DNA from 3 places in the Klebsiella sp. PK01 genome. Region 3 is predicted to be linked to each of the others. Evidence: predicted binding sites of a transcription regulator. Region 3 holds the regulator's gene; each other region holds the start of a gene.

Region 1 (6,905 bases), on a different contig from region 3:
AGGCGACCACAATCACAAAGGCGGTCGCAATGGCCAGATATTCACGGTTAGTCAGTTTTTGCATGGCGCTATCCTCATTAAACTGAGGATAGTTTGGCTGAAGAAAATTAAGCCAACATTAAGATCCTAAGATAATAGCGTGACGGCAATTGCAAATTACGCATTGCCGTCATTTTTTAACCGTTCCCCGTATCGCCCTCACGATGCCGCAATAAACAGTTCGCGTAGCTGATGCAATTGATCGCGAATCTGTGCCGCTTCCTCAAACTCAAGGTTCTGCGCGTGCTGCATCATTTGCCCTTCCAGCTCGTGGATCTTCTGCTGCAGCGCTTTCGGCGTCAGTTCGACGCTATCGGCTTCCACCGGAGAACGGGCTTTACCGCGGCCTTTGGCTTTGGTCTTCGCGATGTTCTGACCCAGCGCCAGAATATCGACCACTTTCTTATTAAGCCCCTGCGGCACAATACCGTGCTCTTCGTTATAACGCTGCTGCTTCTCGCGGCGGCGTTCGGTTTCACCGATCGCCTTCGCCATCGATGGCGTGATTTTATCGCCGTAAAGGATCGCCTTGCCGTTAACGTTACGCGCCGCGCGGCCGATGGTCTGGATAAGCGATCGCTCGGAACGCAGGAAGCCCTCTTTATCGGCATCAAGTATCGCCACCAGCGATACTTCCGGCATATCCAGCCCTTCGCGCAGCAGGTTGATACCCACCAGCACGTCGAACTCGCCAAGACGAAGATCGCGAATAATTTCCATGCGCTCGACGGTATCGATATCGGAGTGCAGATAGCGCACCCGCTCGCCGTGCTCTTCCAGGTATTCGGTTAAATCTTCCGCCATGCGTTTGGTCAGCGTCGTCACCAGTACGCGCTCATTAATCGCCGCACGGGTACGGATTTCTGATAACAGATCGTCGACCTGCGTCGCCACCGGACGCACCTCGATGACCGGATCCAGCAGCCCGGTTGGGCGGACGACCTGATCTACCACCTCATCGCCGGATTTTTCCAGCTCATAGGCGCCCGGCGTCGCCGAAACGTAGATAGTCTGCGGCGCCAGCGCTTCAAACTCTTCGAACTTCATCGGCCGGTTATCCAACGCCGACGGCAGGCGGAAGCCATATTCCACCAGCGTCTCTTTACGCGCCCGGTCGCCGCGGTACATACCGCCGATTTGCGGGATAGTCACGTGCGATTCATCGATAACCAGCAGGCCATCCGCCGGCAGGTAGTCGAACAGCGTCGGCGGCGGCTCGCCCGGCCCGCGGCCGGAGAGAAAGCGCGAGTAGTTCTCAATTCCCGAGCAGTAGCCCAGCTCGTTCATCATCTCGAGGTCGAACTGAGTGCGCTGGCTCAGCCGCTGCTCTTCAAGCAGTTTGTTGTTCGCCAGCAGTACCTTGCGGCGGTCAGCGAGCTCGTCTTTGATCTCTTCCATCGCCTGAACGATACGCTCGCGCGGCGTAACGTAGTGGGTTTTCGGATAGATGGTATAGCGTGGAATGGACGATTCAACGTGGCCGGTCAGCGGGTCAAACAGCGATAGCCGTTCGACCTCTTCGTCAAACAGTTCAATACGCAGCGCGATATCATCGGATTCCGCCGGGAAGACATCGATAACCTCGCCGCGCACGCGGAAAGTGCCGCGCTGGAAGGCCTGATCGTTGCGGGTGTATTGCAGTTCGGCCAGCCGGCGCAGGATCGCCCGCTGATCGATCAGCATGCCGGTGGTCAGGTGCAGCATCATCTTCAGATACAGATCCGGATCGCCAAGACCGTAGATGGCGGAAACCGAAGCCACCACCACCACGTCGCGCCGTTCGAGCAGCGCTTTGGTGGCCGACAGACGCATCTGCTCAATGTGTTCGTTCACCGAGGCGTCTTTTTCGATAAAGGTATCCGAGCTCGGAACGTAGGCTTCAGGCTGATAATAATCGTAATAGGAGACAAAATACTCCACCGCATTCTCGGGAAAGAACTCTTTCATCTCGCCATACAGCTGCGCCGCCAGGGTTTTGTTCGGCGCCAGCACCATCGTCGGGCGCTGTAAATCAGCGATAACGTTGGCGATGGTGAAGGTTTTCCCCGAACCGGTTACCCCAAGCAGGGTCTGATGCGCAAGGCCATCTTCCAGCCCCTCTTCCAGGCGGCGGATGGCTTCGGGCTGATCGCCGGAAGGACGGAATGCGGAGTGCAGCTTGAACGGTTTGCTCATATTTCAGGACCTGAAGATGGGATTGGCCAGCAGGTGTTTAATTCTACCCTTCAGTTTGACTTTTGCCAATAAATAATACTGGATATAAAAACAGTATCGCATTATTGTATGGCGGTAAACGGACGCGTTGTACTCTGACGGCGGGCGTAAAATGCGCGCTTTGCGGAATAATCCACCAGCCTGTGTGGTTATCCCCAGAAACATTTATCATTTAACATTTGTCAAGCAAGGTAATGAATCTTTTATGGCAGCCGGTGACACTTTTCTGACAGCCATTGCTTTTATTTAACTTGCTGAAATAAAACATAATTTACCAAAAGACGGGTTTCGCGCCAATTTGCTCGCAGGCCGCGTACTCTCTAGCTTACCGCAAGTTTTCTAACTCTAATACACAAGGTTATCCACAGGAATAGTGGATAACTGTCTGCAGGCCGCGAGGTCTGCCACCCGGCAGAAAAGTCTCATCGGACCAAAGCCCGCGACTAAAAAAAATTATCGAATTTTTTTTGATATTTATCAGCTAAAGACGGCTGGATTTTTTGCGTTTTCTGGACCACATTTCATCGTCCTGTCAACAAAAAATAGAGCCGTCTCGCAGGCTTATGCGGGATTATTGCAGTGGGCTCAGATCCAGGTACTGCGCGAGATCCTTACGCTGCGATGCGTCGGCAAGCCAGGGAATTTCCCCCAGCAGCGGCGCTGGCAATACCCGCATTAAGGTTTGCAGATATTCGCGATGGCGTTTACCCGGCGGCTGGATATCGTTGGCGATCCAGCCCACCAGCGGCAGCCCTGCCTTGCGTACCGCCTGGGCGGTGAGCATCGCGTGATTGATACAGCCAAGTTTAACGCCGACGACTAAAATCACCGGCAGTTGTTCCTGCTGCGCCCAGTCGGCGAAGGTCAGGGTTTCCGAGAGCGGCGTAAACCAGCCGCCCGCCCCTTCCACCAGCACCCAATCGGCCAGGCGTTCCAGCTCGCGTAAGCCGCAGGAAAGCGTGGTCGCGGCGATTGGTCGTCCTTCATCGGCGCTAATAATATGCGGCGAGGTCGGCTCGGCAAAGGTATAAGGGTTAACCTGTTCATAGCGCAGCGCTACCCGGCTATTGCGCTGCAGGGCCAGCGCATCTTCATTGCGTAACCCGTGTGCGGTCAGGTCGCTACCGGAAGCCACCGGCTTATAGCCCGCGGTGTTAAATCCCAGCTGATTCGCCGCCTGCAGCAGCGCGCTGCTGGCGACCGTTTTACCGACTTCAGTATCGGTTCCGGTAACGAAGAAACGTTTAGTCACGTTCAATGACTCCTGTAAAAAGATGATACGTCAGCGGGCACTGGCCCTGCTGTTGCGGCCAGGCCAGCTGCAGTTCGCGCAGCTTGCCGCGGCTAAGCGGCGCAGACGACCGCCCCTGGTGTAAATGGGTGGCGCCAATGCCCTTTAGCGAGCGCATGGCGCTTAACGCGTCGGCGAACGGTAAGCTAATCTGATGCACGACGCCTTCGGCGCGCAGGCCGCTCAGCGCCGCCCTTACCGCCTGTTCGCTGAGAAAACGGTTAGCATGGGGATGGTCGTCGACCGCCCGCCACGCTTGATTGAGTTCCGGTAGCGATCCGGCGAGCAACGTGGTGAACGCTACTCGCCCGCCGGGCCGCACCACCCGGTACAGCTCGCCGATTGCCGCGCTTAGCTCGTCACACCACTGCACCGCCAGGTTACTCCATGCCAGATCGAAGCAGGCATCCGGCAGCGGCAGCGCTTCGATATCGCCCTGCAGATAATGCTGCGCGGCGTCGTTGCGTTGCGCCTGCGCCAGCATCCCGGCGGAGAGATCCAGCGCGGTAACTTCGCTTCCCGCTTCGCGCCAGTAACGGCTCATGCTGCCGGGGCCGCAGCCGGCATCGAGCACCCGGGAAAAATCGCTCCGCGCCAACTGGCGCAGCAGCAATTCAGCGCTGCGGCGCTGCAGCTCATCATGTTGCGTATAGCCGCTGGCCGCCCGACCAAACGCCGCGGCGACCGCCAGCTTATTCACCGTGGTCATGCAGCACCTCCAGTAAACGAGCAATGTCCTCAGCCTGATGAGCGGCAGTCAGAGTCAGGCGCAGGCGAGCGCCGCCGACGGGAACCGTCGGCGGGCGAATAGCGGTAGCCCAACAGCCGGCCCCGCGTAGGCTGGAGGCCAGGGCCAGCGCTCGCGCGTTGTCGCCGACAATCAGCGGCTGAATCGCGCTCCGGGAATCGGTCAGCCCCAGCGCAACATCGCCCATTCCTGCGCGGAACTGACGGATGCGGGCGCTCAAGATTTCCCGCCGCTGCTGGCCCTCATCGCTGCGAATGACCCGCAGGGCCGCGCTCAGCGCCACCGCCTGCGCCGGCGGCATCGCGGTGCTGTAGATAAGATGACGGGCAAACTGCAGCAGATAGTCGGCCATCGATTCATTGCACAGTACCGCCGCGCCGCTTACCCCAAACGCCTTGCCGAAGGTGACTACCAGCAGCTCCGGACGAACCGCCTGCGTATGACAGCTTCCGCGCCCTTCATCGCCAATCGCCCCGATTCCGTGAGCATCATCAACCAGTAATAATGCTCCGGCGCTGCGGGCTGCCGCCTGAATGTCAGCCAGCGGCGCGCTGTCGCCGTCCATGCTGAAAATCCCTTCGGTAACGACTAACTGCTGGCCGTCCAGCGGTTTCGCCAGCAGTTGAGCGAGCTGTTGCGGGTCATTGTGGGTAAAGCGGCGCAGCTGCGCCGGGCTGAGGCTTGCCGCCTCCAGCAGGGAGGCATGGCTCAGGCGATCGGCCACAATCCGATCGTCTTTTTCCGCCAGCGCGGCAATCAACGCCTGATTCGCGGCAAAGCCGGAGATAAACAGCAACGCGCGCGGATAGCCCAGCCAGTCGGCAAGTTCCTCTTCCAGCACGCGATGCGCCTCGCTATAGCCGCTAACGTGGCCCGACCCGCCGGAACCGACGCCATAACGTTCCGCTCCCTGCTGCCAGGCGGCGATAATCTCGCCATGCTGGCTCAGGCCGAGGTAGTCATTACTGGAGAAGTTGAGCCAGCGCTCCCCTTCACGCTCCAGCCAGCGTCCGGCGCCGTGGCTTACCGGTAGGCGGCGGCGGAAAGCCTCCGCCGCCCGCCGTTCATCCAGCGCTCGATCGATTCGTTGCTGCCAACTCATAGCGCCGCCGCGTTGTAGTATTCCTCTGTGTCCGGGGTGAGTAAGGCCTGCTCCAGGCGCTGCTGCTGCTCATTATCGCCTTCCAGCACCGCCGTCTGCTGCGGATTGATCCCCAGCTTGCGGAACAGCTGCAGGTCTTTATCTTCTTCCGGGTTAGGCGTCGTCAGTAGCTTGCAGCCATAGAAAATCGAGTTCGCCCCGGCCATAAAGCACATCGCCTGAGTCTGCTCGTTCATCTGCTCGCGCCCGGCGGAGAGACGCACGTAGGAGGTAGGCATCATGATGCGCGCAATAGCGATCGTGCGGATGAAATCGAAGGCGTCGACATCGTCGTTATCCGCCAGCGGCGTACCCTTGACCTTCACCAGCATATTGATGGGCACGCTTTCCGGCGGCGTTGGCAGATTGGCCAACTGCAGCAGCAGCCCGGCGCGATCGTTCACGGTTTCCCCCAACCCGACGATGCCGCCGGAGCACACTTTAATCCCGGCATCGCGCACCTTATCCAGCGTATCCAGACGCTCCTGATAGGTACGGGTGGTGATGATGTTGCCGTAAAATTCCGGTGAGGTGTCGAGGTTATGGTTGTAGTAATCAAGCCCCGCGCCGGCCAGACGCTGCGCCTGACTATCGGTAAGGGTACCGAGCGTCATACAGGACTCCAGCCCCAGCGCCTTGACGCCTTTGACCATCTGTTCCAGGTACGGCATATCGCGGTCGTTGGGGTTCTTCCACGCCGCGCCCATGCAGAAACGGGTCGAGCCGGCGTTTTTCGCCTGACGCGCCGATTCCAGCACCTGCTCGACTTCCATCAGGCGCTCGGATTCAAGGCCGGTTTTGTAGCGTGCGCTTTGCGGGCAATATTTACAATCTTCCGGACAAGCGCCGGTTTTAATCGATAGCAACGTACTGACCTGCACCTGACGCGGGTCAAAATGCTGACGGTGGATTTGCTGCGCTTCAAATAGCAGATCGATGAGCGGTTTATTAAATAACTCAGTTACTTGCGACATTGTCCAACGTGCGTGGTGAGCCATTAGCCTCTCCAAAGGGTTTTGTTAATTTACGGTTCGGTTTATACTCGTAAACCTAAATGTTTTCAAAATGGTTTACAAGTCGCTTATGACACTGGACGATCTCGCCTTCGATCGGCGCCACATCTGGCACCCCTACACCTCTATGACTTCCCCCCTGCCGGTCTACCCGGTGGTTTCCGCCCACGGTTGCGAGCTGTCCCTCGCCGGCGGCGAACAGCTGGTTGACGGCATGTCCTCCTGGTGGGCGGCGATCCACGGCTACAATCACCCGCGCCTGAATGCGGCGATGAAAGCGCAGATCGACCAGATGTCGCACGTGATGTTCGGCGGGATCACCCATCCGTCGGCGGTGGCGCTCTGCCGCCAGCTGGTGGCGATGACGCCGGAATCGCTGGAGTGCGTTTTCCTCGCCGATTCCGGTTCGGTGGCGGTAGAAGTGGCGATGAAAATGGCGCTGCAGTACTGGCAGGCTAA
Region 2 (6,905 bases), on a different contig from region 3:
ATGCTGTCGATGGCCGGTAAAGGCTGCATCATGGCGAACGCCCATCAGCGGTTGAAGGACTTGCATCCGGAGCTGGAAGTGATCGGCAGCAACGCCGATGATGCTGTACCGCATTACCTGCGCAAGCTGTACCTCGATTGATAAAGATTGACGATTGGCTAATAACTGGTCAGTCGTCAACCTCTCTCTCCGCTACAATGCCTGTTCTTTATTCAATGAGACGACCATTGTGGCGCTATTAATTATCACCACTATCCTGTGGGCCTTTTCGTTTAGCCTGATTGGCGAATACCTTGCCGGTAGCGTCGATAGCTATTTTTGCGTGCTGATGCGCGTGGGCCTGGCAGCGCTGGTGTTCCTGCCTTTTCTGCGTACGCGCGGCCAGCCTCCGCGTACCATCGTGCTCTACATGTTGGTAGGAGTGATGCAGCTTGGGATTATGTATTTGCTGGCTTTCCGCGCCTATCTCTATCTGACAGTCTCCGAATTTCTGTTGTTTACGGTCTTTACCCCGCTGTATATCACCCTGATTTACGATCTGATCAGCGGCCGTAAACTACGCTGGGGCTATCTGCTTAGCGCGGCGCTGGCGGTGTTAGGGGCGGCGATCATCCGCTATGACAAAGTCAGCGATCACTTCTGGACCGGGCTATTGCTGGTGCAGCTGTCGAATATCTGTTTCGCCATCGGTATGGTGGGCTACAAGCGTCTGATGGAAGTCCGTCCAATGCCGCAACACAATGCCTTTGCCTGGTTCTATGCCGGCGCCTTTATCGTGGCGGTAGCGGCGTGGTTTATGCTGGGCAATCCGCAGAGGTTGCCGTCCACCGGTCTGCAGTGGGGGGTTCTGGTATGGCTGGGCGTGGTCGCTTCCGGGTTGGGTTACTTCATGTGGAACTACGGCGCGACGCAGGTGGATGCCGGTACGTTGGGGATCATGAATAACGTTCACGTCCCCGCCGGGCTGCTGGTTAACCTTGCTATCTGGCAGGAGCAGCCTCACTGGCCGAGCTTTATCATTGGCGCGCTGGTAATCCTGGCTTCGCTATGGGTCCATCGCCGCTGGGTCGCTCCGCACTCCGTACAAACGGCAGATGATCGCAAGCGTGATTCCGCGCTGAGCGAATAAACGCTTCTGTTACCGGCTGGCGTTGCTCGCCATCGCGCACCGCGGCGTACAGCCGGCTCCACAGTCCTTCTCCCAGGGTTTTGGTGACAATCAAACCCTGGCGTTCAAAACTTTCCACCACCCAGTGCGGCAGGGCGGCAATACCCATTCGCGCGGCGACCATCTGAATCAGCAGCAGCGTGTTATCGACGCTTTTCAACTGCGGGCTGATCCCCGCCGGTTGCAGGAAGTGGCGCCAGATATCCAGTCGCCCGCGCTGTACCGGATAAATCAGTAACGTTTCCGCAGCCAGATCTTCCGGCGAGATGCGCGTTTTCGCCGCCAGCGGATGTTCCGGAGCTAACACCAGACGAACTTCATAATCAAACATCGGTGAATAGTGCAGGCCGCTACGCGGCAAAATATCTGAGGTCATCACCAGATCGAGTTCGCCCTGCTGCAGGGCTGGCTGCGGGTCAAAAGTGACGCCGGACTGAAAATCAACCTCCACCAGCGGCCAGCGGGCGCGGAAGCTTTCCAGCGCCGGGGTGAGCCACTGAATGCAGCTATGGCACTCGATCGCCAGCCGCAGACGGGTCTGCTGAGGTTCGTTGCAGTCCTGCAACGCGCGGGCGATCTGCGGCAGCACCTGATTGGCTAACTGCAGCAGAATTTCCCCTTGCGGCGTAAAGCGCAGCGGCTGGCTTTTACGCACAAATAAACGGAAGCCAAGGCGCTGTTCCAGATCGCTAAACTGGTGGGACAGGGCCGACTGGGTTTGGTGCAGGGCTGCCGCCGCGCCCGCCAGCGAACCGCTGTTCCGCAACGCCTGTAGCGTTTTCAGGTGTTTAATCTCGATCATGAATGTCCTTCACTTCGGCATGAATAATTTGCGCTTGAGGAATATACAGTACTTGCGAATTATAGCGGTGTAAACATCTGGATGGCTAAATATAAAAAATTCCATAAGGGGCATAACATGACAATCCTCAATCACACCCTCGGTTTTCCTCGCGTTGGCCTTCGCCGCGAGCTGAAAAAAGCGCAAGAGAGCTACTGGGCGGGCAACGCCACGCGTGAAGAGCTGCTGGCGGTAGGTCGCGATCTGCGCGCTCGTCACTGGGAGCAGCAGAAACAGGCGGGCATTGATCTGCTGCCGGTGGGCGATTTTGCCTGGTACGACCATGTTCTGACCACCAGCCTGCTGCTGGGCAACGTGCCGGCTCGTCATCAGAACAAAGACGGCACCGTCGATATCGATACCCTGTTCCGCATTGGTCGCGGCCGCGCGCCGACCGGTCAACCCGCTGCCGCCGCGGAAATGACCAAGTGGTTCAACACCAACTATCACTACATGGTGCCGGAATTTGTCCAGGGCCAACAGTTCAAGCTGAGCTGGACCCAACTGCTGGATGAAGTGGACGAAGCGCTGGCGCTGGGCCACAAGATTAAGCCTGTACTACTGGGGCCGGTAACCTATCTGTGGCTGGGCAAAGTAAAAGGCGAACAGTTTGATCGTCTAAGCCTGTTGAACGATATCCTTCCGGTTTACCAGCAGGTACTGGGCGAGCTGACGAAGCGCGGCATTGAGTGGGTGCAGATTGATGAGCCGGCGCTGGTTCTGGAGCTGCCGCAAGCATGGCTGGATGCCTTTAAACCGGCTTATGAAGCCCTGCAGGGGCAGGTAAAACTACTGCTGACTACCTATTTTGAAGGGATCACCGACAACCTTGATGTTATCACCGCGCTGCCGGTACAGGGGCTACACGTCGATCTGGTGCACGGCAAAGATGAGGTGGCTGAACTACATAAACGCCTGCCGGCCGACTGGCTGTTATCCGCCGGGCTGATCAATGGTCGTAACGTCTGGCGCGCCGATCTCACGGAAAAATATGCGCAAATTAAGTCGCTTGTCGGTCAACGTGAGCTATGGGTAGCCTCTTCCTGCTCCTTGCTGCATAGCCCGATCGATCTGAGCGTAGAGACCCGTCTTGATGCCGAAGTAAAAAGTTGGTTTGCTTTCGCCCTGCAGAAGTGCGGCGAACTGGCGCTGCTACGCGACGCGCTGAACAGCGGTGATACGACGGCGATCGAGGCGTGGAGCGCGCCAATTCAGGCTCGTCGCCATTCGACTCGCGTACACAACGCGGCAGTGGAAAAAAGGCTGGCGGCAATCACTGCTCAGGACAGCCAGCGCACCAGCCCTTATGCCGAGCGCGCACAGGCGCAGCGCAAACGCTTTAACCTGCCAGCATGGCCGACGACGACGATCGGTTCATTCCCGCAGACAACCGAAATTCGTACCCTACGTCTGGACTTCAAAAAGGGCAATCTTGACGCCAGCCATTATCGGACGGGTATTGCCGAACATATTAAGCAGGCGATCGTCGAACAAGAACGTCTGGGTTTAGACGTGCTGGTGCACGGAGAAGCCGAGCGAAACGACATGGTGGAGTATTTCGGTGAGCATCTGGACGGTTTCATCTTCACGCAAAACGGTTGGGTGCAAAGCTATGGCTCTCGCTGCGTGAAGCCGCCGGTGGTTATCGGCGATGTCAGCCGTCCGCAAGCGATCACCGTCGAATGGGCGAAGTACGCGCAGTCTCTTACCGACAAGCCGGTCAAAGGCATGTTGACCGGTCCGGTAACCATTCTGTGCTGGTCCTTCCCGCGCGAGGATGTCAGCCGTGAAACAATCGCGAAGCAGATTGCGCTGGCGCTGCGCGATGAAGTGGAGGATCTGGAGGCGGCCGGTATCGGTATTATCCAGATTGATGAACCGGCACTGCGCGAAGGTCTGCCGCTGAAACGCAGCGATTGGGATGCTTATTTACAGTGGGGCGTCGAAGCTTTCCGCATCAATGCCGCGGTTGCTAAGGATGACACCCAGATTCATACCCACATGTGTTATTGCGAGTTCAATGACATCATGGACTCTATCGCCGCGCTGGATGCCGATGTGATCACCATTGAAACCTCGCGTTCCGACATGGAACTGCTGGAATCGTTTGAAGAGTTTGAATATCCAAACGAAATCGGCCCGGGCGTTTATGATATCCACTCGCCAAACGTGCCGAGCGTGGAGTGGATTGAAGGGTTGCTGGAGAAAGCCGCGCAGCGTATCCCGGCGGAGCGCTTGTGGGTTAATCCGGACTGCGGCCTGAAAACCCGCGGCTGGCCGGAAACCCGCGCCGCGCTGGCGAACATGGTGCAAGCGGCGCAAAATCTGCGCGAATCAGCCTGATAGATACGCGGAAAACAACAGAGGAGGCCACGGCCTCCTCTTTTCATGTATCAGGCGAGTTACCCTTTTTTACCGCCATATTGAGCAAACCAGGCCAGCATCCGCTGCCAGCCATCTTTGGCTGACTCTTCGTGATAGCTGGCGCGATAGTCGGCATTAAAGGCGTGATCGGCCTCGGGATAGACCACGATCTCGGCGTTCGCATTTGCCGCCCGCAGCGCCTGGCGCATGGTCTCGACGGTATCCTGCGGAATACTGGCGTCTTTAGCGCCGTACAGGCCAAGTACCGGCGCGTTGAGATCGACCGCGATATCCACCGGGTGTTTTGGCGAATTCAGCGATTTTTCTCCCACCAGTTTGCCATACCAGGCGACGCCTGCCTTCAACTGCGGGTTATGCGCGGCATACAGCCAGGTAATGCGCCCACCCCAGCAAAAACCGGTGATCAGCAGACGATGGGCATCGCCGCCGTGGCGCGCCGCCCAGCTGGCGACGTGGTCGAGATCCGCCAGCACCTGTGCGTCCGGCACCTTAGTGACCAGTTCTTTGAACAGGGTAGGGATATCGTTGTACTCATTCGGATCGCCCTGGCGGAAGTAGAGTTCTGGCGCAATCGCCAGATAGCCTTCCTGCGCCAGGCGGCGGCACAGATCGCGAATATGTTCATGTACGCCGAAAATCTCCTGCACCACGATAACGATCGGCAGCGGGCCGTCGGCGTTTTTCGGGCGGGCGTGATAGGCTGGCATATTCTCGCCCTGCGATGGGATCGAGGTTTCTCCGGCGACAATCTGCTCATCCGACGTATGGACGGCGGTCGAGGCGTGCGGCGAGGCTGCAGGTGCGAATCCAGGTTGCTTGGTGGTGGTCATGGTATTCTCCGTACCCTTATTTATTAGCGCAACACTAACTATAGACCCTTTAGTTCGGGCGGTAATAAAGCACAGTGCCTGAAAGCGGCTATCTTTTGTTCTATGACCGTGAATATAACTTGTTAATGTGATGTAGTTCACTATTTGTTGAAAAACAAATGCAATCATTGTTATGCATGGTGACCATCATCACAAAAATAAGCGAGTGGCTTCTGTAAAGTACCCTTTTGCTTCTGCTGATACTTCGACCCACAGAGGAGTTTTTTATGTCCAAGTCTGATGTTTTTCATCTCGGCCTCACTAAGAACGATTTACAAGGGGCTACGCTGGCTATCGTCCCTGGCGATCCGGAGCGTGTGGAAAAGATCGCCGCGCTGATGGATAAGCCGGTTAAGCTGGCATCACATCGTGAATTTACCTCCTGGCGCGCTGAGCTGGATGGCAAACCGGTGATTGTTTGCTCCACCGGTATCGGCGGCCCGTCGACCTCTATCGCCGTGGAAGAGCTGGCGCAGCTGGGGGTTCGTACTTTCCTGCGTATCGGCACCACCGGGGCGATTCAGCCGCACATCAACGTTGGTGATGTGCTGGTGACGACCGGTTCTGTCCGTCTGGATGGCGCCAGCCTGCACTTTGCGCCGATGGAGTTTCCGGCCGTTGCTGACTTCGCTTGTACCACCGCGCTGGTGGAAGCGGCGAAATCAATTGGTGCGACCACCCATATCGGTGTAACAGCCTCCTCTGATACCTTCTATCCAGGCCAGGAGCGTTACGACACCTTCTCCGGCCGTGTCGTGAGCCGCTTCAAAGGCTCAATGGAAGAGTGGCAGGCAATGGGCGTCATGAACTATGAAATGGAATCCGCTACGCTGCTGACCATGTGCGCCAGCCAGGGCCTGCGCGCCGGGATGGTGGCAGGGGTTATCGTCAACCGTACCCAGCAAGAGATCCCTAACGCCGAAACCATGAAGCAAACCGAAAGCCACGCGGTGAAAATCGTTGTGGAAGCGGCGCGCCGCCTGCTGTAGTTCTTCACTTTTTCTCGCAAGGCCGGACCCTCCGGCCTTTCTTTTTTGCGTAGCGCCTCGCAGGAAAATCCTTTTCAACTGGACGTTTGTACAGCACAATTCTATTTTGTGTCGTAAGTGGTTGCCGGGGAGGCGTTGTGGATATCTCTATTGTGATAAGCGCCGTGGTGGCGCTGGCGGCAGGGTTAATCGTTGGCTGGCTGGCGACAAAAGCCCGCGCCGATCAAATCCGTGCCGATCTCATTGAAGAGCGCCGCGAGCTGGATATCGAACTTAGCGCCGCACGTCAGCAGCTGGTGCAGGAATCGCACTGGCGCGATGAGTGCGAACTTCTCAACAACGAGCTGCGCAGCCTGCGTGATATCAACACCTCGCTGGAGGCCGACCTGCGGGAAGTGACCACTCGTCTGGAATCTACACAGCTACACGCCGAAGATAAAATCCGCCAGATGGTCAACAGCGAGCAGCGCCTGAGCGAGCAGTTTGAAAACCTGGCGAATCGCATATTCGAACACAGCAACCGCCGGGTTGATGAACAAAACCGGCAGAGCCTGCATGGCCTGCTGACGCCGCTCCGGGAACAGCTCGACGGCTTTCGTCGCCAGGTTCAGGACAGCTTCGGCCAGGAGGCGCGTGAGCGCCACACGCTGGCG
Region 3 (6,905 bases):
ACCCGGCGAAAGCCTACGCGAAAGGCACCGGTAACGCGGTGCCGGACATTCCGGATCCGATCGCTAAACATACCACTGACGGCACCTTGAGCCTGAAGGTGAAAACGTCTTCGAGTTCCAGCGTGCTGGTGGGCCCGCTGTTTGGATCTTCCGGCCCGGGCCCGGTGACCGTCGGCAATACCGCGGCGCCGGTCTATAACGCCCCGGCCGCTGCGCCTGTTGTCGCGCCGGTCGCTGCCGCCCCTGCGGCGAAAAGCGAACCGATGCTTGACGATACCGAAACCTACTTCAACAACGGTATCAAGAAAGCGGTTAAACAAGGCGATATCGATAAAGCCCTTAAATTGATGAACGAAGCTGAACGTCTCGGCTCGAAATCTGCTCGTTCCACCTTTATCAGCAGTGTAAAAGGCAAGGGGTGACCGTCTCCCCACAATGCTGATGTTTAGGCACAGCCTTTAGGTGCGTCCGCCTGGACGCACTTTTTTTTCTCGCGCAGCGGCAACTGTTGCATGCCTGTTGCGCGGATGATCGTATATTGACGTTTGCCCGCCCTCAAAACGCTATTCTGCGATACAATGCCTGCACGTTTTGTACCGGAGAATCAGGCATGCCACATCCTGCGCTTACGCAACTGCGTGCGCTGCGCTATTTTGCCGCCATACCCGAGCTGGACGCGCCGCTGCGCGACTGGCTGTTGCTGGAAGACTCAATGACCAAGCGCTTTGAGCAACAAGGGAAAAAGGTCACCGTGACCATGATTAACGAAGGTTTCGTCGGGCGCGACGCGCTGGCGGGCGAAGAAGCCCTATTGCCGGAAGAAGCGCGTTATTGGCTGCGGGAAATCATTCTTTGCGCCGATGGCGAACCCTGGCTTGCCGGTCGTACCCTCGTGCCGGAATCGACGCTATGCGGCCCGGAATTAGCCCTGCAGCAGCTGGGGCAGACGCCGCTGGGCCGGTATCTGTTTACGTCGTCGACGTTAACCCGTGATTTTATTGAGATTGGCCGTAGTGCACAGCTGTGGGGGCGACGTTCCCGTCTCCGGCTGAGCGGCAAACCGCTGCTGCTGACAGAGCTTTTTCTGCCTGCATCGCCATTGTATTAAGAGGAAGAGAAAATGGAGTGGAGTCTGACGCAGAATAAGCTGTTGGCGTTTCACCGCCTGATGCGTACTGACAAACCAATCGGCGCGCTATTGCTGCTGTGGCCGACGCTGTGGGCGCTATGGGTGGCATCACCCGGGGTGCCGCCGCTGTGGATACTGGCGGTATTTGTCGCTGGCGTCTGGTTGATGCGCGCCGCCGGCTGCGTGGTGAATGACTATGCCGACCGTAAATTTGATGGCCACGTTAAGCGTACGGCTCGTCGCCCGCTACCAAGCGGCGAGGTCACCGAAAAAGAAGCGCGCATATTGTTCGCGGTACTGGTGGGGCTCTCCTTCTTGCTGGTGTTGACGCTCAATACCATGACCATCCTGCTGTCGGTTGCGGCGCTGGCGCTAGCCTGGGTCTACCCCTTTATGAAGCGCTATACCCATCTGCCGCAGGTAGTGCTGGGCGCGGCCTTTGGTTGGTCGATCCCGATGGCTTTCTCGGCGGTAAGTGAAGCGCTGCCGCTCAGCTGCTGGCTGATGTTCCTCGCCAATATTTTGTGGGCGGTAGCCTACGATACCCAGTATGCGATGGTCGATCGCGACGATGATGTCAAAATTGGCATTAAGTCGACGGCGATTTTGTTCGGTGAAAACGATCGTTTGATTATCGGTATTCTGCAGGTTGCCGTGCTGGTATTGATGGGCGCGGTGGGCTGGCTGAATGGGCTGAACTGGGAATTCTACTGGTCGCTGTTTATCGCGGCAGGATTGTTTGTCTGGCAGCAGAAGCTTATCTTCAAGCGCGAACGCGATAACTGCTTCAAAGCGTTTATGAATAATAACTACGTTGGGCTGGTGCTGTTTCTCGGTCTGGCGATGAGCTATCTGCAGTAAATCCTTCTTTCCCCGACTCGCGGCGCGAGCCGGGGAACAGAAGCCGCAACGTTATGCGTCGTCCTGAGCGGCGCTTTCAATCGTCAAACGTACATCCGACGTAATCAAATCCGCCAGCATCTGGTAGACCTTCAGGGTCTCTGCCGGCTCGGCATCGCCGGTATCGCTGATGTAGCCTTCGTCACGCAGGGTCAGCACCAGAGTACTGAACACCGCCTTATCGAAGAACTCCGGCGCGTTGATACCGTGCAGTACCGACAGACGCTGCGCCATGGTGCGGCTTTCTTTCTCAAGCGTACTGCGGTTGATGGACGGGTTGGCGCTCAACAACCAGAAGGTGATCGCGTAGCGCTGTAACGTCTCGCGCGCGCCGGCGGCCAACAGCTGCAGGGAACGAGAGTGCGCCGGGTTGACGCTCATCTCATCGCCATTCAGCACCACCAGGCCCTGACGCTGCATCTCTGCCATCAGCGCATCGATAACGCCCGCCAGCTCCTCTTTTTCCCAGCGCAGGAACAGCTCGGCTTTCAGGAACGGATAGAACATCTCGACATGACGCAGCACTTCGCTACGGGTGATGCGGCGATGTTGGGTCACGATAGCGGCCAGCAGCGACGGCATCACCAGCATATGGGCGATGTTGTTGCGATAGTAGGTCATCAGCACCGCCTGCTCGCGCGGCAGGATGATGATATCGCCGATGGTGTCTTTCTCGACTTCGAACTTGTTCATCTGCAGTGCGTGGTCGATAAGCTCGCCGGCGGAAGCCGTCGGCGCGGTCGAATCGGTGGAGTACGGCACGTTACGCAGCAGGTCGAGGTAGCAATCCAACTGCTGGGTCAGCTGCTCACGGGTCAAAGAACGCTGACGCGACGCCAGAAGCGCCGTACAGCACAGGTTCATGGCGTTGGCCGCCCCGGCATTGTTGATGCGCACCATCAGATCGGCGGCGATATTATTCACCGTCGGCGTCAGCCAGGAAGGGCGGACAGCTTCGATAGGATCGATGGCTTCGCGCCATTCAGGCACGTGCTGATTGAGGTAGGTCATCAGCGGCAGCGGTTCGCCGAAGTTAACGTAGCCCTGGCCGAGATTACGCAGCTTGCTGAGGCCGCGCACCATCTGCGGCAGGCTCTCTTTTTCTTTTGTCGCGCCGCGCAGCTCTTTGGCGTAGGTACCGACTTCCATCACGTGCTCGTAGCCGATATAAATCGGCACCAGGGTGATGGGGCGGCTACCGCCGCGCAGCATTGCCTGGATAGTCATCGACAGGGTGCCGGTTTTCGGATCCAGCAGGCGGCCGGTACGGGAACGCCCGCCTTCGACGAAGTATTCCACCGAATAGCCACGGCTGAACAGCTCGCCAAGATATTCGCGGAATACCGTGGAGTAGAGCTTGTTGCCCTTAAAGGTACGGCGAATAAAGAAAGCGCCCAGACGGCGGAAAATCGGCCCGGCCGGCCAGAAGTTGAGGTTTATGCCGGCGGCGATATGCGGCGGCACCAGCCCCTGATGATAAAGCACATAAGAGAGCAGCAGGTAGTCCATGTGGCTACGGTGACAGGGCACATAGACAATCTCATGGCCGTCATGCGCCAGCTGGCGTACGCGCTCGGCGTTATGCACGTTAATCCCCTGATACAGACGGTTCCAGGTGAAGCCGAGAATACGGTCAGTCAGGCGGATCATTTCATAAGAGAAGTTAGCGGCAATCTCTTCCATCAGCGCGATGGCGTTCTGCTGGGCCTTCTCGTGAGAAATCTTCTTGCTGCGCGCTTCATCTTCTACCGCGCGGGCGATAGCTTTCGATGCCAGCAGCTTATTGAACAGATCCTGGCGGGCAGGGAGACGCGGGCCGACGGCGGCCAGACGTTGACGGGCGAAGTGCATACGCGCCACGCGGGCCAGCTTCTGGGCGATGATTTTATCGGTACCGTGCTCATCCGCCATGCGGCGCAGAGAGACAGAAGGCGAGAAACGCACGAAGCTATCGCGGCCAAGCCAGGAGACGGCGAAGAATTTCTGAATACCGTTAAGCATGCGTAGCGGCGGATTCTCTTCGCCTTTTTCGCGACCCGGGGCGCGGCCGAACATCACCGAGACCGGCACCATTTGCACGTCAAGATCGGGATGATTACGGTGCAGATCTAGGTAGTCGTGGAACAGCTTAATGGACTCCTCTTTCGGCGTGTAGTAGGTAAACACGCGCGGGCCGCCGTGGATGAAAACGTAGCGCGGCAGCAGGGTGCCGTCGATTTCCAGCGGTTCAAAAGGGTCGGGTAAGTCATGCGCCAGGCACTGGGCGCGCAGGGTCAGCAGGTCCGCCTTGGAGTTATAAGGCAAGACGTACATTATCGGACGCGAGGTATCGAGCCCTAATTCCTGAGCAGGTTCTGCCGGAATAGACTTGCTTTTTACCAGCACCCGTAATGGTAAATTCAGTAATTTATAGTAAATTCGTTGCCAGCCGGACATAAACGATGTGAAGCCTCTGGTTAATCATGCAAATGCGCGGCAAGAATAACAGAAAGCGTACAAAATTTCCGTTGTCACACGGCAAACACGTACACTCAGCGACGTCATTTACATTAAAAGGTTCTTTTTGATGGCCAATAATACCACTGGGTTAACCAGAATCATTAAAGCAGCAGGTTATTCCTGGAAAGGTTTCCGCGCGGCGTGGGTGAACGAAGCCGCTTTCCGCCAGGAAGGCGTCGCCGCCATTGTAGCCGTGGCGATAGCCTGCTGGCTGGATGTCGATATCATTACGCGAGTCCTGCTCATTGGCTCGGTCCTGTTAGTGATGATAGTCGAAATTCTTAACAGCGCGATTGAAGCGGTGGTTGACCGTATCGGGCCTGAGCATCATGAACTTTCCGGGCGCGCCAAGGATATGGGCTCGGCGGCGGTACTGCTGGCGATAATCATCGCGTTGATCACCTGGACTATGCTGTTGTGGTCGCATTACCGCTAAGTCTTGTCGGCAACGCTCGCAAAACGCAAAGAATCTCCTGATTTTTATATGATATGTGGTTCCAAAATCACCATTAGCTGTATATACTCACAGCATAACTGTATATACACCCAGGGGGCGGAATGAAAGCGTTAACGACCAGGCAGCAAGAGGTGTTTGATCTCATCCGGGATCACATCAGCCAAACGGGCATGCCGCCGACGCGTGCGGAAATTGCTCAGCGCTTGGGGTTCCGTTCCCCAAACGCGGCGGAAGAACACCTCAAAGCGCTGGCGCGTAAAGGCGCGATTGAAATCGTCTCCGGCGCTTCACGCGGCATTCGTCTGCTGACGGAAGAAGAACACGGACTGCCGCTGATCGGCCGCGTCGCCGCAGGCGAACCGCTGCTGGCGCAGCAGCATATTGAAGGTCACTACCAGGTTGACCCGGCGATGTTTAAACCAAATGCCGACTTCCTGCTGCGCGTTAGCGGGATGTCGATGAAAGACATCGGTATCCTAGACGGCGATCTGCTGGCGGTACATAAAACTCAGGACGTGCGTAACGGCCAGGTCGTCGTCGCGCGTATCGATGAAGAAGTCACCGTAAAACGTCTGAAAAAGCAGGGCAACGTCGTTGAACTGCTGCCGGAAAATAGCGAGTTTTCCCCGATCGTCGTCGATCTGCGCCAGCAGAGCTTCACCATTGAAGGTTTGGCCGTCGGCGTGATCCGTAACGGTGAGTGGCTGTAACTCCCGTCCTAACGCAGCGTCATCATGATGCATGACGCTGCGATGTTCCTCCTCTGTCTGGTCCCTCTGCATGCTGCTCAACGCCGCCGATAAAGCACTGTGGCGCCTCGCGCTACCGATGATTTTCTCGAACATTACCGTTCCGCTGTTGGGGCTGGTCGATACCGCCGTTGTCGGCCATCTTGATAGCCCCGTATACCTTGGCGGCGTCGCCGTCGGCGCGACGGCCACCAGTTTCCTCTTTATGCTGCTGTTGTTCCTGCGAATGAGCACCACTGGCTTAACCGCTCAGGCCTACGGCGCCAAAGATCCGCAGCGGCTGGCGCGCGCTCTGGTGCAACCGCTGATCCTGGCGCTGGCCGCCGGGCTGCTCATTGTTCTGTTCCGCATGCCGCTCATTGACCTCGCGCTACATATTGTCGGCGGCAGCGAGGCGGTACTGGAGCAGGCCAGACGGTTCCTCGAAATCCGCTGGCTTAGCGCCCCGGCGTCGTTGGCCAACCTGGTGCTGTTGGGGTGGCTGCTTGGCGTGCAGTACGCCCGCGCCCCGGTGATCCTGCTGGTGGTCGGCAACTTGCTGAATATCGTGCTCGATCTGTGGCTGGTGATGGGGCTGCATATGAACGTGCAGGGGGCGGCACTGGCGACGGCGTTGTCGGAATACGCTACCTTTATCATCGGCCTGCTGATGGCGAAACGGGTGCTGGCGCTGCGCGGCGTGACGCTTGCCATGTTGAAGGAAGCCTGGCGCGGCAATATGCGGCGCCTGCTGGCGCTTAATCGCGACATCATGCTGCGTTCGCTGCTACTGCAGCTCTGTTTTGGCGCCATCACCGTCTTCGGCGCCCGTCTTGGCAGCGACGTGGTGGCGGTCAATGCGGTACTGATGACCATGCTGACCTTTACCGCTTACGCGCTGGACGGTTTTGCCTATGCCGTCGAAGCCCATTCCGGGCAGGCTTACGGCGCGCGTGACGGTAGCCAACTGCTGGAAGTCTGGCGCGCGGCCTGTCGGCAGTCGGGAATGGTCGCGCTGGCGTTCGCGTTAATCTACAGCGTGGCCGGTGAGCATATCATCGCGCTATTGACCTCTATCCCATCATTGCAGCAGCTGGCCGACCGCTATCTGTTCTGGCAGTTGATCCTGCCGGTGATTGGCGTCTGGTGTTATCTGCTGGATGGCATGTTTATCGGCGCGACGCGCGGCGCG

Evidence for each region. The regulator LexA, encoded in region 3, represses DNA repair genes until DNA is damaged. The targets are predictions, from matches to a motif close to TNCTGTATGTACATACAGNA.
Region 1: uvrB (excinuclease ABC subunit UvrB) is a predicted target of LexA. The motif match lies at 2,291-2,310, and genes of this name have one in related genera.
Region 2: metR (HTH-type transcriptional regulator MetR) is a predicted target of LexA. The motif match lies at 2,002-2,021, and genes of this name have one in related genera.

The regions. Positions count from the first base shown of each region.
Region 1 is NZ_JBYEZM010000004.1:568,455-575,359, reverse strand. Features, by position in the region: gene uvrB (excinuclease ABC subunit UvrB) at 199-2,214, opposite strand; gene bioD (dethiobiotin synthase) at 2,825-3,505, opposite strand; gene bioC (malonyl-ACP O-methyltransferase BioC) at 3,498-4,253, opposite strand; gene bioF (8-amino-7-oxononanoate synthase) at 4,237-5,394, opposite strand; gene bioB (biotin synthase BioB) at 5,391-6,431, opposite strand; gene bioA (adenosylmethionine--8-amino-7-oxononanoate transaminase) at 6,517-6,905, shown strand, end outside.
Region 2 is NZ_JBYEZM010000012.1:17,377-24,281, reverse strand. Features, by position in the region: gene yigL (sugar/pyridoxal phosphate phosphatase YigL) at 1-141, shown strand, start outside; gene AC22LX_RS23835 (carboxylate/amino acid/amine transporter) at 230-1,129, shown strand; gene metR (HTH-type transcriptional regulator MetR) at 1,017-1,970, opposite strand; gene metE (5-methyltetrahydropteroyltriglutamate--homocysteine S-methyltransferase) at 2,088-4,352, shown strand; gene AC22LX_RS23820 (dienelactone hydrolase family protein) at 4,412-5,224, opposite strand; gene udp (uridine phosphorylase) at 5,491-6,252, shown strand; gene rmuC (DNA recombination protein RmuC) at 6,390-6,905, shown strand, end outside.
Region 3 is NZ_JBYEZM010000006.1:33,538-40,442, forward strand. Features, by position in the region: gene malM (maltose operon protein MalM) at 1-422, shown strand, start outside; gene ubiC (chorismate lyase) at 611-1,108, shown strand; gene ubiA (4-hydroxybenzoate octaprenyltransferase) at 1,121-1,990, shown strand; gene plsB (glycerol-3-phosphate 1-O-acyltransferase PlsB) at 2,042-4,465, opposite strand; gene AC22LX_RS18985 (diacylglycerol kinase) at 4,596-4,964, shown strand; gene lexA (transcriptional repressor LexA) at 5,087-5,695, shown strand; gene dinF (MATE family efflux transporter DinF) at 5,766-6,905, shown strand, end outside.